One region of the Sporolactobacillus terrae genome, then DNA from elsewhere that is predicted to be linked to it. Evidence: riboswitches for the same ligand, from Rfam matches in the RefSeq annotation. Region 1 holds a riboswitch; each other region holds the start of a gene.
What was found. A riboswitch is a leader RNA that binds a small molecule or an ion and turns the genes downstream of it on or off. The one in region 1 is predicted to bind S-adenosylmethionine.

Region 2: another riboswitch for S-adenosylmethionine. It lies ahead of K7399_RS12655 (O-acetylhomoserine aminocarboxypropyltransferase/cysteine synthase family protein); the one in region 1 lies ahead of K7399_RS10315 (Fur-regulated basic protein FbpA).
Region 3: another riboswitch for S-adenosylmethionine. It lies ahead of K7399_RS11390 (PLP-dependent transferase); the one in region 1 lies ahead of K7399_RS10315 (Fur-regulated basic protein FbpA).

The regions. Positions count from the first base shown of each region.
Region 1 is NZ_CP082837.1:2,159,182-2,164,507, reverse strand. Features, by position in the region: gene K7399_RS10325 (iron-containing alcohol dehydrogenase family protein) at 1-584, shown strand, start outside; gene K7399_RS10320 (amidohydrolase) at 603-1,781, shown strand; SAM riboswitch class I at 1,848-1,955, shown strand; gene K7399_RS10315 (Fur-regulated basic protein FbpA) at 2,044-2,202, shown strand; gene K7399_RS10310 (EAL domain-containing protein) at 2,242-4,803, opposite strand; gene K7399_RS10305 (CBS domain-containing protein) at 5,145-5,326, shown strand, end outside.
Region 2 is NZ_CP082837.1:2,652,185-2,657,510, reverse strand. Features, by position in the region: gene K7399_RS12660 (NAD(P)/FAD-dependent oxidoreductase) at 1-445, shown strand, start outside; gene K7399_RS12655 (O-acetylhomoserine aminocarboxypropyltransferase/cysteine synthase family protein) at 526-1,830, opposite strand; SAM riboswitch class I at 1,955-2,056, opposite strand; gene K7399_RS12650 (aldehyde dehydrogenase family protein) at 2,274-3,770, opposite strand; gene K7399_RS12645 (Gfo/Idh/MocA family protein) at 3,898-4,866, opposite strand; gene rpiA (ribose 5-phosphate isomerase A) at 4,859-5,326, opposite strand, start outside.
Region 3 is NZ_CP082837.1:2,369,951-2,375,276, forward strand. Features, by position in the region: gene K7399_RS11380 (bifunctional homocysteine S-methyltransferase/methylenetetrahydrofolate reductase) at 1-45, opposite strand, end outside; gene metC (cystathionine beta-lyase) at 45-1,232, opposite strand; gene K7399_RS11390 (PLP-dependent transferase) at 1,225-2,346, opposite strand; SAM riboswitch class I at 2,449-2,559, opposite strand; gene K7399_RS11395 (helix-turn-helix transcriptional regulator) at 2,620-2,808, opposite strand; gene msrA (peptide-methionine (S)-S-oxide reductase MsrA) at 2,999-3,532, opposite strand; gene K7399_RS11405 (sensor histidine kinase) at 3,516-4,838, opposite strand; gene K7399_RS11410 (response regulator transcription factor) at 4,847-5,326, opposite strand, start outside.

The sequences.
Region 1 (5,326 bases):
AGGCGATTCGGAAAGATGAGAGTCAGCAAAACGATCCCTTTGTTTCACTTGGACTAAGTGCAGCTCTGCAGACAAAAAAGTTGCTGCTTCAGTATTCCGAAGAAGCGGTAACAAGCATGGAACGCCACCAAATCAGTCCGGCCTTCCGAATTATCTCTGATGTTATTGTCGGAATTTCCGGAACGGTCGGCAGTTTCGCCCGCGATTATGGGCGCGCTTCCGGTGCCCATGCGATTCATAATGCGATGATCAAGATCCAAGGCATGAGCCGCTACCAGCATGGCATCAAGGTCGCATATGGGTTGCTTGTCCTGCTTGCCACATTGGGACAGCATGCGGAAGTGCGCAAGCTGCTGCCTTTTTATAGGCGAGTTGGTCTCATTGACGCATTGGAGCAGTTCAGACTGAAGAATGTCAATGAGGCGAAGCAAATTCTGGCCAAAGAATGCGTGGAGACGGAGATTGGTTTCCGTTTTGTCTTCAAAACATTTGATGAAGCGTTTATTCTGAATGCATTAAATCAGGTGGAGACGCTTGCAAACGAAAGCAGCGATGCAACGCTTACGCCGCAGTCTCGATCATAAGGCAGATGAATAGAAAAGATGAGCCAAATTTTAGATGAAGAAACAACATATCTCACGCTTTTTAAAACATTGCATCAGCACCCGGAACGATCGCTGCACGAGCATGAAACAACCAATCTGATTAAAAAAAGGCTTCAGGACCTTTCCATTTCGCTAAGGGAGAGCCATCTTGAAACGGGAGTTTTCGCCGATATCTCAGGTGATCCGGACGGTCCGGCTATCGGACTTCGCGCGGATATTGATGCCTTGCCGATCCTTGAACAAACCGATCTGCCTTATAAGTCGCAAAATGACGGTGTCATGCATGCCTGTGGCCATGATTTTCATACAACCGCTTTGCTTTGGGCTGCCGATCTGTTAAAGCAAAATCAGCCGAAACTCCCGGGTACGGTTCGGTTGATTTTCCAGCCTGCTGAAGAAGCGGGACACGGAGGGCTTAAGGTGGTTAATGACGGTCAGCTCAAAGGACTTCGTGCGGTGATCGGCGTGCATAATAAACCGGATCTGCCGGTAGGAACGATTGGCATCAAATCCGGTCCGTTAATGGCTGCTTGCGATAAGTTTAAAGTTACATTTCATGGCATTGGCGGACATGCAGCGATTCCTGAACGCACGCGAGATGCGATCGTTGCTGCCTCATCGTTCATTCAAACGGTGCAATCGATTGTCAGCCGCAACATCACCCCGAAGCATGAAGCAGTGGTGAGTGTCACAAGTATTCACGGCGGCGATGTCTGGAATGTGCTGCCTGAAGCAGTTGAACTGTTGGGTACGGTACGCACTTTTTATGATGAGGACCGCGTGTTAATCATTGACCGATTTGAAGCAATTGCTGCTGGACTTCAACATGCGTACAATGTGCAGGTTCAGGTTGAGTGGGGGCAAGGCACGCCTTCAGTATTTAATAATGAAACAATAGCGAAGATCATTTACGATGCAAACAAAGCGGAGACTAACGTGGTTACCCCAGACTTATCGGTGGCCGGCGATGACTTCTCATGTTTCCAGCGTGAAGTTCCGGGCGTATTTGCCTTTATTGGGTCGAATGGACCGGAGGACTGGCATCATCCTGCGTTCCGTGTTGATCCTGCCGGAATTCAAACAGCAGCCACCTTCTACTACCGATCGGCTATCGCTGTTCTGCAAGCATTAAAAGATGAAGAAAGACCCGAACCGTCGCTGCCTGATGAACGTTAGCAAAGCATGCACATTGTAAACGACAGATCTGTGATCACCACCAAAAGAATAGCCATGATTCAGTCATGCTTATCCAGAGAGGCGGAGGGATTGGCCCTGCGAAGCCTCAGCAACCGACCCACACGTGGCACGGTGCTAATTCCACAAGCAGAATACGTTGCTTGAAGATAAGTCGAGGACACGATCGAATAAAAACCTGCTTCCTCCTCTTAGACGTGAAGGGAAAGCAGGTTTTAATTTTTTGTAAGGAGTGGTCAGCATCATGAATAGTGCGCTTCGAAAGACCGTTGAAAACAGGCGTGAACAATTAATTGAACGGTTGATTGCCCATCATGTCTACAAGAAAAATGGAAAGCATCTCTTTGAATTATCCTTATCAGAACTCGAACATGAATATAAACAGGTGCAGAAGCGCGCTTAAATTCATGGATTCACGCACCATGGCATGGTCGGCTTTTTCTTACCGTGAATCCTTTACGTTTGAGAAAAAGTCGAACTTGTCCGTCGTTACGAAATCAGGATTGGGAGTAGGCGAAGCGGTTTTGAGCATATGTGCCAAACGATTGAGCTGCTGCGAGAGGAGTGTCCGCTCCTTCTCACTCATGTTAAATACGAACCCGTACTGGAAAATCTCTGTTTTGAGTTCCTTCGCCCAAACGACTGAACCATAGAATGTAGCTGCCTTCCCAAGAATCGTTGTTTCTATTTTTAAGATCATTGAGGAATCAATCCCGAACCGTAAATCCGATAAGAAGCGCAATCCGCCCAGCCCGATATTTTCAATTAAAATACGCGATTGCCCGAGACGAACCGTTTGACCATGGAAATGATCTAATGTGACGGACGCTTTTAACGGCGATTTAAGGGCGACTCTAAAGAACTTACGCCTATTTTTATGAGGCTTTCTTTGAGCATGTCGGCTTATGTCGGCGGAACGGCCACGTTGTTTGCGCACAAATTTGGCAAACTGGTCGGCCGGTATGGGTCTAGAAAATAAATAACCTTGTACGACATCACATTTGATTTCTTTCAGCAACTGCAGCTGTTCTTGCGTTTCGACTCCTTCTGCGACTACGCGCATGTTCAAATGGTGAGCGAGATCGATGATTGATTGCGTAATAAACCGAGAGCTGTTATCGCCAGTTGCATTCAAGTCATCAATAAACGATTTATCAATTTTCAGCGTATCGATCTTGCCTTTGAATCGTTTCAGATAAGAAAGCGATGAGTAGCCGGTGCCGAAGTCGTCAAGATGAATGCCAATTCCGTTTGCTCTGAGGCCATCTAAAATCGAAAGAACCGTTGCTTCATTTTCAAGAAGCGAGGTCTCCACAATCTCAACTTCCAAATTGTGCGGGTCCAGTTTTGTTTGATTTAAAATTTCCAGAATACGTGTAACGAGGTCGTTTTCTAGAAAACGATACGCCGTTAAATTGACGGAAATTGGGAGTTCGGGTAGTCCAGCTTCCTGCCAAGCCTTATTTTGGCGACATGCCGTCTCCTCGATCCAGCGGTCGATTTGACGCATAACGCCGATTTCTTCTGCAAGCGGGATGAATTCCGTTGGTGATACAAGCCCCCATTTTGGGTGATTCCAGCGGATCAGTGCCTCAGCGCCCACAATTTGATTGGTAAAGAGATCGACCTTGGGCTGATAATATAAGTCGAATTGATGCAAATCGAGTGAATTTCTCAAGTCTGACTCTAAGGTGAACCGCTTGTAGCCAGTGATATCCATCGTGGATGTGAAGATCCGGTAACGGTTATGTTTGTCTTTCTGTGCCCAATGAAGTGCAGCGTCGGCATGTTTCATTAAAGTTGTGCCATCATCGCCATCATCAGGAAAGATACTGATCCCAAGATTGAGTGAAACCGGGATCCGGTAATCGTTAATGAGGAACGGTTCGTCAAATGCGCTGACCATGGTTTCTGCGAGATTGACGACCGTTGGATAGAAGACATTTGGACAGAGAATGAGAAACTCATCGGCACTGATTCGGGCGATAAAATGACGCACATCAAGTAAAGCTCTCAGTTTTTTCGCAAACTGTTTTAGCAATTCATCACCGGTCGGATGGCCTAATGTATCATTGATGTATTTAAAACGCTCCAGATCCAAATACATTACAGCCAGATTCTGGTGCAGCGAGTTGCTGACAATCAATTCCTGTTCCAGTTTTTTGCGGAAAAATCTGCTGTTAGGCAGATCGGTTAATTCGTCATGATTAATCAGGTATTTGGTTAACGCTTCTGCTTCTTTGCGTTTGGTTACGTCTTGAATACTGCCGATAAACGTTGCTTTGTCGCGATAGATAATTTTCTTAATCGAGCAATCAAAGTGATGCATCTCACCATCTCTGATCTTTCGAAATGAAAAATCGATGCCTTTCTCTCCAGCGACTAATTGATCGGTAATGGATCGAACGTTCGATTGATCATCCGGATGCAGCACATCAAGAATGCATGCATCTCCTGCGAGCTCTGGTTCAAGAAATGCATAGAGTTGCGGATTCCCATAAATGAGTTTTTTTCCTTGAAAAATAAAGATCGCAAAAGAAGCACTGTCTGTGATGCTTTTGAAGAGTATTTCCGATTCGATAAGCGATTGCTTCAAACGATTGGTTTGCGTCACATCGGTTGCAACCGCAAACATGCCAATCACTTTATTCTCAGACGTAGTCGGGAGCATCGTTAAATGGACATCGAAACGCCTGCCGTTCTTGTGCACGAAAACGGAATTTAGGTACTGCTTCTCACCAAGCAGCACCCTCTGATAAGCAGTGGTGAATGAGGGAATTTGTTCATCTGCCAGAAACTGATCCATTTTCTTTAAGATGATCTCATTGACCGGATAGCCAATAAACTTAGAAAAGCGTTTGTTTGGTAAAGCGATGACTCCATTCACATCCATATAGAAAATGAGATCAGGGCTGTTGTCAAATAATGAACGATAAAATAAATCAGGATACTGGGCGGTATCCCCATTCTGATGATCTGCACACTGCTTTTGATCGTTATGCATGGTCGCGGGCCTCCGTAATTCGCATGAATGTCACTCGGTTTCATGATTCATTATTTTTTTTTGTGATATAAAGATAATAGTATAAATGGCTTATTTTGACTATCGAAGAATGTTGAAATAGAAATTTTTTATCAGTAAAAGCAGTGCCGTGATGAACCACTGGTGCTGCACAGGTAACAAGCGCGTCTTTTTCTATAGAAGAATCACGTGCGGATGATCCCTATTGATCCGGCGAATACGGAACAAATTGCCTCCCCTTTCGATACGATAGCCACAATGTATACGGTTTCATCGAATGGTTAGGTGGACGATGAAACAAAGTGATGGAGAGTGAGTCGAGCATGAACGCTGCATTTCTGATTACTCCGAAAAACGAAGTGGAATTTGTTTATGAGGATTGGACCATCAGGCAGGCACTTGAAAAGATGGAGCATTATCGTTATACCGCAATTCCGGTGCTAAATCGAAGTGGGAGGTATGTGGGGACCCTAACCGAAGGCGACATGCTTTGGAACTTGAAGAA
Region 2 (5,326 bases), 490 kb from region 1:
AGGGACCTTTGTTTGGACAGGCGGCGTCAGTGGGAGTGCGGTTGTCCGTGATTCAGGTTTTGAAGAGCGGCGCGGTCGCGTGCGTGTCATGGATGACCTGTCGGTTCCGGATCATCCGGAGATACTGATTATCGGTGATTGTTCCGCAGTGATTGATCCAGGCAGCGGGCAACCTTATCCGACGACTGCTCAAATCGCACTGCAACAGGCAGATTGTGCTGCCTACAATGTTAAAGCAATGCTGGATGATAGACCGACAAAGCCGTTTGTTTTCAAGTTTAAAGGGACGGTTTGTTCACTTGGACGCGATGATGCGGTTGGGGAAGTCATGGGTAAAGGGTTAAAAGGTCGTCCGGCATCCGTGATGAAAAAGGTGATTGAAAACCGTTCACTGGTAAAGATCGGCGGTGTTGAAACCATGCTGAAGAAGGGCAGATTCAGTTAGGCTGCAGTCATAATATAAGGGAGCCTGCGTATGCAGACTCCCTTATGCAATAACCCCTGTAATGTAACACATCTCTTTTTTTATTTTGCTTCTACTGTATCTGGAATTTTTGCAAGTGCTTGATCCAGATCGTAGATAATATCGTCTACGGTTTCAACGCCGATAGATACACGAATCAGTTCAGGTGTTACACCGGTAACCGCCTGTTCCTCCGGTGTCAGTTCTGCATGTGTGGTGCTTGCCGGATGAATGATCAGCGACTTCGCGTCGGCGACATTTGCCAGCAAGGAGAAGAGATTCACGTTATTAATCAGTGCTTTGCCGGCTTCACGGCCTCCTTTAACGCCGAATGTAAAGATCGAGCCGGCGCCTTTTGGGAAGTATTTTTTCGCAAGGTCGTGGTACGGGTTATCTTCTAAGTCAGGATAATTAACCCATGTGATTTTCGGATGGTTATTCAAGTATTCGGCGACCTTGCGGGCATTCTGAACATGGCGTTCTACCCGAAGCGAGAGCGATTCAAGGCCTTGCAGGAATAAGAAAGCATTTTGCGGGCTGATGGTTGCACCGGTGTTGCGCAACAGCTGAACACGCGCTTTTGCGGCAAAGGAAGCCGGAGCGAGGTCTGCGTAAACTAAACCGCCGTAGCTTTTGTCCGGTGTCGTAAAGTCCGGGAACTTGCCGCTTGCACGCCAGTCGAATTTTCCGCCGTCTACGATGATGCCGCCAATCGCAGTGCCATGACCGCCAATGAATTTTGTAGCGGAATGTACAACAACATCGGCGCCAAATTCAATCGGACGAACAAGGTAAGGTGTACCGAATGTGTTATCGACGATCAGTGGAATATTGTATTCATGAGCAATGTTCGCAACGGCTTCAATATCAAGGATGTTGATTTTCGGATTTCCGATTGTTTCACCGTAAAGCGCTTTGGTATTATCCTGAATCGCATTGCGGAAGTTTTCCGGATCATCCGGATCAACGAAGGTAACATCGATGCCGAGCTTTTTCAAGGTCACGTTAAACAATTCGTAGGTTCCGCCGTACAATGTCGACGCTGCAACAATGTGATCGCCGCTGTTTGCAACATTTAAGATCGAATAGGTGATTGCTGCGAGTCCTGAAGCGGTTGCTAGTGCGGCAGATCCGCCTTCAAGCTGAGCGACACGCTGTTCAAAGACATCCTCGGTAGGATTCATAATTCGTGCATACACGTTACCCGGTCGTTTCAGTTGGAAAAAATCGGCTGCTTCATCCGCATCTTTAAAAACAAACGATGTTGTTTGATAAATCGGCACTGCACGTGCGCCTGTTGCAGGATCAGGCACCTGTCCTGCGTGGACCTGCAGCGTTTCAAATCCGTACTTGTGTTCTTCTGCCATGTGAATCGCTCCCTTTGTTCATTTCGAGTACATTAAATAAAATCTTAGAAGAAGGTGCGTGAGCAGATGATGAAAAAGCCGCTTCTCGCAGACTATTGAGAAGCGGCTTATATCGCCGATGCTAGTCTTATCTGCCAGAAATTAATCTGCTGGAATTAACACCATACACCGATGTGCTGGTTGTCGGGCTTCTCAGGGCCAGTCCCTCCGCCGCTCTTGATAAGATTCATTTAATTGAGTTAAGTTTAGCTTCGCCCAAGGGGTTTGTCAAGATAAAATAAGTAAAAAGATCGGAATAATTATATTTAAGAAAACTCAGTTGCCGATGCACTGTTCAATTGCGTGACCACGCGGCCTATCGGTTCTGAATGGCAAAAAAGAGGGTCTCAGTGTCCAAAGACAGGATGAGACCCTCTTTTTAAAATGCACTGTAATGCTCAAAATTAATAAAGACCGTCGACGTCTTCCTTGGTGCTGATATAAATATTCTTGGTTTGCGTGTATGCATCGAGAATGCTCTTGTATGTTTCGCGTCCGATTCCGGATTTCTTATAGCCGCCAAACGGAGCGCCGGCAGGGAGCTGGTTGTAGGTGTTGACCCACATGCGTCCGGTGCGTACGCCGCGAGCGACACGCAATGCTTTGTTAATATCCTTTGTCCAAACCGCGCCGCCGAGCCCGTAATCCGATTCGTTCGCCAGTTTAATTACTTCATCGGCATCTTTAAATTTAATGACAGTTGCAACCGGTCCAAAGATTTCTTCCTGGGCAATACGCATGGTGTTCTTTGCATCTGCAAGCAAGGTTGGCGCCATGAATACCCCTTTATCTAGGTTGTTGTCTGTCAGCTGGCAGCCGCCGGTAACAAGTTTTGCGCCTTCGTCCTGACCGATTTTTACGTAATCAAGAATTTGACTCAATTGATGTTTGTTGACTTGAGCGCCCATTTGTACGCCATCTTCCCAAGGGAGACCGACTTTTACTTTTTCGAATGCTTCTTTCAAAGCGGCTACAAATTTATCATAAATCCCTTCCTGAATGAAGATTCGAGAACCGGCGCAGCATACTTGACCTTGGTTGAATAGAATACCGAGTTGTGCGCCTTCAATGGCACGTTCCCAAGGGGCATCATCGAAGAAGATGTTTGCCGATTTGCCGCCGAGTTCGAGTGTTGCCGGAATGAGCCGTTTTGCGGCTGCTTCGGCAACCTCATAACCAATCTGGGTCGACCCGGTAAACGCAAGTTTAGCAAATCCTTCGTGGTGCAGCATGTAGTCGCCTGAATCCGATCCGCGTCCGGTGATGACGTTCACAACACCAGCAGGAAGCGCTTGATCAAGGAGCTTCGCGAGTTCAAGCAAACTGAGCGATGTTGAGGACGATGGATGGATTACAACCGTATTCCCCGCAGCAATCGCCGGGGCAATCTTCCAAGCTGCCATCAGCAATGGGAAATTCCAAGGGATGACTTGGCCGACAACCCCTAATGATTCTTTTAAGTTAATTGTTAATGTATTTTCATCCAGAGCGTTTGCTGTGCCTTCTTCAGAGCGGATGACGCCTGCGAAATAGCGGAAGTGATCTGCACTAGCCGGAACATCAATGTTTGTTGTTTCCCGGAGCGGTTTGCCGTTATCCAACGTTTCAACAAGTGCAAGATGTTCGGTATTTTCGTCGATCAGATCGGCAATTTTCAGCAGGATGGCGCTTTTTTCCTGAACGCTGGTGTCTTTCCATGTTTCAAAAGCCTTTGTCGCTGCTTCAACTGCAGCGTCTACATCGGCATGGCTAGCGTCAACGAATTCAGTCAGCTTTTCGCCGTTGCTTGGGTTATAGCTTGCGATCTTTTTGCCTTCCGTGCCTGTGACCCATTTTCCTCCAATATATAATTTGTATTCTGAATCTACTGCGTGTTCCAGGACTGTGTCTTGAATGCTCATTGCACATCTTCCCTTCAAGTCAGAATTTAGTGTAATTAATATCACAGGTATATTGTAATACAGACATATAAAAATTAAAAAGAAAACGCTCTCTTATTTTAAAAACTATGATTTGAGCGAATCTGCCTCATTCAAATGGATAACGGATTCCCCATTGATCACGGATGTTGGTCATCATCTGCATGACATCGTTTGTCAGACGCGCAGTCTGTTCCGTGATCGCTCCGCTGACCGCAGCATTCATGTGATCATATTCATAAACCATTGCTTTTGCAGTACTGCCGGCTTTGATCACTTCCGTGCGACCATCCGGATAAGTGATGGTTGCTTGGTCTGCTCTTGGAAAGTTGTCCACGGTAATGTAGGCTTTATCGCCGGTCACAATACCACGTTTCGGCAGCTTTGCGCGCATGGTTAAAGTGACGACCGCCATCTCGTCATCCGGATTTTTTAAAATAATTCCCGATTGTTCATCGACACCGGTCTCAAACGGTTTAACCGTTGTTAAGATTTCATCAGGCTGACTGGTTAAGAAGAAGCGTGCAAAGGAGAGCGCATAGGTGCCGATGTCGAGCAAGGCGCCGCCGGCAAGATCCTTATTAAGGAAACGGTTCGAGACATCGTAGGGTTTCAGGCTGCCGAAGGTGACGTTGACCATTTTCAGGTTTCCAATTGCACCATTTGCGATCAGTTCTTTTATTTTTTGATAAAGCGGCATATGGTAAATGGTCATCGCTTCCGCGACAATCAGTCCTTTTTTCTGTGCCAAAGCCAGAACCGGATCCAGTTGTCTGCTGCTTACGGTGATCGCTTTCTCGCAGAGTACATGCTTACCGTTTTCCAGACATTGAAGCAGGTAGTCATAGTGATGGGAGTGCGGGGTTGCCAGATAAATAATATCAATTGCCGGGTCATGCAGCAGATCGCTGTAGCTCCCGTAAGCATGCTTGATGTTGTGCTGATCGGCAAAGGCTTGAGCACGTTCAAGATGACGTGAGCCAACTCCGTAAATTTCACGACCGTTTGCTTGCAGCGTTTGTGCAAATTCAGATGCGATGGCCCCGGGACCAATGATGGCCCAATTCGGTTCAGTCATGGATTGTCACCTCTTGAGTTGATTTGTTCAGCCACTTTATGCTGTTTTCACCGGCGATCAGTGCCTTGGTTGCAACATTAACGAACAAAGATGTATCAATCACGCCACGAATGGATGCCAATTCACGGTTTAATTGACGAATGTTACGGACCTTTTGAAAAAAAACATCCATTAGCGGGTGTCCGTTGTCAGAGATCGTGAATCCGTCTTTTCCTTCACTTTGACGCATGACCGGTCGGCCGCCAAGCTGCTTGACTTGATGCGTGACATAGGCTTGTGCTTCGGCTAAGAGTTCAAGTACAACCGGCTTTTCGAATGTAAGTGCGGGTGCATACTTGGATTGATCCACGAGCAAGATATACTCGTCTGCCATCGTCGCAATCAATTTTTCCAGTGTGTGGATGCCTCCCCCGCTTTTCAATGCGTTTAACTGTTCATCAACCTGATCGCAGCCATCAAA
Region 3 (5,326 bases), 210 kb from region 1:
AATTAAAATTCTTTCCTTTAATACATCAAGTATAGAATGCCCCATTACCGTTCACTCCTCACCGTCACCTGTTCATGATCCTGAACATCAGCGAATGCCTCGCTGAAATCGCCGATCAAGTCCTCCGCGTCTTCAAGTCCTACCGACAGGCGCAGCAATCCGCTGCCAATGCCTGCTTTCTCACGTTCTTCTTCATTTAACTCCGCGTGCGACATTTTCGGTGGATAGGACAAAATAGACTCCACGGCACCGAGACTGACCGCGAATACGGGCAGTTTCACGTGATTGACAAACGCCCGGGCACTTGCTTCATTCTTGAGTTCAAAGGAAAGCACCGCGCCGCCGGAAGAGGCCTGCCGAGCATGCAGTGCTGCCCCTGGATGATCGGCGAGTCCCGGATAAAAAACGCGCTTCACCTCAGGCCGTACTTCAAAAAATTCGGCAATGCGCTGCGCCGACTCCGCCGATTTACGAATGCGGACATCAAGCGTCTTCAGTCCGCGGAGCAGCAGCCATGAATCCTGAACACCGAGCACCGCGCCAAGCGCGTTTTGAAGGAAGTAAATCTTGTCGGCAATTTCCTTAGAAGCGGCAACAGCAAGCCCAGCAACCACATCGCTATGTCCGGAAATAAATTTCGTCGCACTGTGCAGTACCAGATCAGCACCCAGATCGAGCGGGCGCTGGAACACCGGCGTCATAAATGTATTATCGACAAAAGTCAAACATCGATGTGCTTTCGCAAGTTGAGCAATTGCGCGGATATCGGTCACGCGCAAAGTGGGATTCGATGGCGTCTCCACATAGATTACCTTCGTATTCGGACGGATCGCCTGCTCGACCTCTTCAAGGTCTGTCGTGTCGACAAACGTATGAGCGATACCAAATCGGCCAAGCACCTGAGTCAAGATGCGAAACGTTCCGCCATAAACATTTTTCGGAACAACGACATGATCGCCTGCAGACAGAAGTAAAAATGCAGTTGAAATTGCTGCCATACCTGAGGCAAAAGCAAAGCCGCGTTCGCCGCCTTCAAGCGCTGCTATTGCATCTTCAAGCGCTTCGCGGGTTGGGTTTCCAGAGCGGGTATAATCGTATTTTCCAAAATGATCAAAATCCTTTTGATGGAAGGTTGACGAGAGATACACCGGTACATTCGCCGCACCGGTTTGCGGATCAACCGCAACGGTCTCTTTAATCAATTTCGTTGAAAACTGTACCGACTCACTCATGTTCAACCACTCCTACTTTCAAAGATTCAAAGGCTTGATCAAGATCGGCAATCAAGTCGTCCGAATGTTCAATACCAGTTGATAGACGCAGCAGCGAATTGGACAAACCGTATTTCAAGCGCAGTGCTTCAGGAATATCCGCATGGGTTTGCGTTGCCGGATAAGTAATCAAGCTTTCGACTCCGCCGAGACTTTCCGCGAAGGTAATCAGATTTAGCGCAGTCAGGAACGGTTCAATCTGCTTCGGTGAGGTTAATTCAAAGCTGACCATGCCGCCTTTTCCCGGGTAGAGCACCTTCGTCACAAACGGCTGTTCTTCAAGATAAGTGACAATTCTACGCGCATTGTCTTGGTGCTGGCGTATCCGCAAAGCAAGGGTCTTCAATCCACGAATCACCAACCAAGAAGAAAATGGATCAAGGACGGCGCCGCAGCCGTTATGGTAGAGACGCAGTTTCTCAGTCACCTTCGTGACGTTCGAGACAACAAGACCGGCCAGCACATCATTGTGTCCGGCTAAATACTTGGTCGCGCTGTGTACAACAAGATCGGCACCTTGTTCAATCGGTCGCTGCAGGATTGGCGTATAAAACGTATTGTCCACGATCAACAGCAAATCGTTTTGCTTTGTGATTTTGGCAATCGCCGACAAATCAACCTCGTGCATCAGCGGATTGGTTGGCGTCTCGATAAAGATCGCTTTCGTCTCCGGACAGACAAGATCAGTCAATTCATCAAGGTTTTCGCCGTCCCAGTAGGAAAATGAAAGATGATACTGCTCCTTGAGAATGTCAAAGAGACGAAAAGTGCCGCCGTACAAGTCTCGTGACGCAATAATATGATCACCACTGCTGAATAACTGGAACACCAGTTGGATGGCACTCATTCCCGAGCTGCAGGCAAAACCTTCTTGACCGCCTTCAACATCGGCAATCGCTTTTTCGAGAATTGAACGTGTCGGATTGCCGGTCCGCGTGTAGTCGAAGCCTTTTGAAATTCCGATTCCTTCATGCTTGTAGGCAGTCGATAAATAGATTGGTGTATTCACCGCCCCAAGTTCATCAAAGCCATTGCCAATTTGTGCGAGCTTTGTTTCTGTTTGATATGACGCCATGCTACATGCCTCCCAAAAAATATCAAGTTCCAACTCATGTGCCAAAAAAGCGTATTAAAAAAGCCTTCTTCGATAAGAAGAAGGCTTTATCCGCCATGTATCTTCTTATCCCTCAGACTGCGTTGCCGTCTGCTGGAATTAGCACCTTGTCGCACATACGCGACGGTTGCTGAAGCTTCATCGGGCCAGTCCCTCGGCTTCTCTTGATAAGAATCAAAACATCTTGTTTAGTTGTTAAATAGTTTACATGACTGTCGCGATTTTTTCAAGACTTTATTCATGATCAAATAAATGATCCACCGAGGTTCCTAATACATCTGCCAGCTTAAACGCTAGTTTTAATGTCGGATCATACTTATTATTTTCAATGGCATTAATTGTTTGCCGTGACACTTGGCATTTCTTCCCTAGCTCATCCTGTGACAAGCGTAAAGCGTTTCGTTTGCACTTAAGAAGGGACAAATTCTTGAGCTTTTGAATTGGTCTAAGGAAAGCACGGATTTAACGCTTTCCTTAACGCTGCAGCACGATTGATTAATTTGCACGTGATTTGGGTCTTAAAAAGAAAACAAAAAGTAATCCATCCGCTTCCTCCCTGCGTGATGGACGACTTTTTGTGGTTTTCCGCAACGTCATGAATAAGCCACTCTGATTACTCATTCCCCCACGTTTTCTTAATAAACGCATCGCGTCCGGACTCCTCACGTTCAGCTTTATAGCGGTCCGGGTGTTTCCTGTAAAATTTCTGATGTTCTTCCTCGGCCGGATAAAACGGCGCTTCCGGAAGAATCCGCGTCACAATCGGCTTGTGGAAGCGTCCACTTGCTGCCAGGACTGCTTTCGATTGCTCCGCCAGCCCCTTTTGCTCCGCATTATGATAAAAAATCGCGGTTCGGTAATTAGAGCCGCGATCAAAGAATTGTCCCTCATCATCGGTTGGATCAACCTGTGTCCAGTAAAGCTCAAGCAGTTTTTCATAAGGAAACAGCGTTGGATCAAAGATGACCTGAATGGCTTCCATATGGCCGGTTGTCCCTGTTTTCACTTGTTCATAGGTCGGATTCTCAACGGTTCCGCCTGTATAACCGGAAACCACCGATTCGATGCCCGGCAATGTATCAAAAGGCTTGACCATGCACCAGAAACAGCCTCCGGCGAACGTGGCCTTCTCAAGCTTTTTCGTCATGTTCCGCATCCTCTCCTTGCGCGTTGCGCTCAATCTCCGGCTCGTTTTTCATTAATGGCAGCCGTACCGTAAAGGTTGTCCCTTTGCCCAGCTCGCTTTCTACTTCGATTTTGCCACGATGTTTGCTGACGATCCAATCGGCGATCGACAGCCCGAGACCGGTCCCTTTTCGTTCCGTTCGCGATTGATCGACCTGATAGAACCGATCGAAAATATGCGGGAGTTCTTTCTCAGAAAGTCCGCAGCCGCTATCCGATATGGTCAGCTTGGCAAATTTGTTTTCACGCGAGCAAGCCACTTGAATCGCTCCATTTTTCGATGTGAATTTCATCGCATTATCGAGTAGAATAACGAGCAGCTGATGCGCACGCTGTTCATCCCCATTAATATAAATGGGATCTTCCGATACTTCAAGTGAAAATGCTTTCTCTTCAAATTCAGCCATCTCCGAGAATGGCTCTGTTACCTTTTTAATCATTGCCTTTAGGTCAAACGGCGCGAGTGTGACTTCAAGACGGTTGGCATCACTACGGGCAAGGGTCAGTAAATTGCCGACAAGCTTGGAGAGGCGGCGTGTCTCATCAAGCATCACTGCAATGTCCTCGCCGGATTCCTGCACTTTTTGCCGCGGTTGCCGCAACAGTCCTTCGATTTTCAATTGAATGATTGAAAGCGGCGTACGCAACTCATGAGACGCATCGGCGACAAACCGATTTTGTCGATTCCACGCCTTTTCAATCGGCTGAAGCGCACGCCACGCCAGAAAGTAGCCGGCAATGATCGACACAAAAGCGCCAATGGCAAGCCCTAACAAAATAATCATCTGAAGGGTGTTTAAGAGATTCTTTTCCGCAGTCACATCGTTAATAAAAATAACTTTAAAGGCTTGTCCATCGATATCTGCTTTTCTGACGAGTAAATGGTAATAATTGTCATCCACTCGCTGTTCAACACTATTTTCTGATGTTGCGGTTAAAAAAGGTTTGAAAAACTGCTTGGAAACTTGGGTGCCCTCAGCAAAATCCAGACTGGATTTTTTTTGTTCATTCTTCGCATTAACAATGACCCAATAGAGTCTTGGATTGCGCAGGCGCTGCTCGACCATTCCGCCGCCCGGCATGGGTCTTTGGTTCATTCTTGGGACGTCAGGACTGTCAACGGATTTCATCAAAGCTTGATCACTGTTTCGAAAGGTTACATTTTTCTCGTAAAAGTAGATCGTTCCGCCTAATAAGCTAAGAAGTAAAATCAGAAGCGCAGCATTTAAAATGGTCAGTTTGATGAGTGTTTTTCGAAAAAGATCCATGGATTCACTCACTTATCCGTCAGCATATAGCCGATGCCGCGCACGGTGTGGATGTCGGCGTCATAGGCATACTTTTTCAGTTTTTTGCGCAGTTGGTGGATGTACACTTCGACTATGCCCACGGTTGTATCCGAATCAAAACCCCAGATCCGGTCAAAAATCTGCTCTCGTGTAAGAATTTGATCCTCGTTCTGTACCAAATATTCGAGCAGATCATATTGCTTTGTCGTGAAAGAAAGCAGATCGCCATCCACCTTGATCTGTTTACGTTTGTTATCAATTGCAATGCCTTTATAGCGGAGGATGTGGTCGAGCGACATCGGTGAACTCCGGCGCAAAATCGCTGCGATTCTGGCTTTCAATTCCTGATTTTGGAACGGCTTAACGATATAGTCATCGCCGCCGAGGTTCAGCCCCTTGACGCGATCATCCACCGCATCGCGTGCCGTCAGAAAAATAATCGGTGTTTCGACCCCTTTTTTACGGAT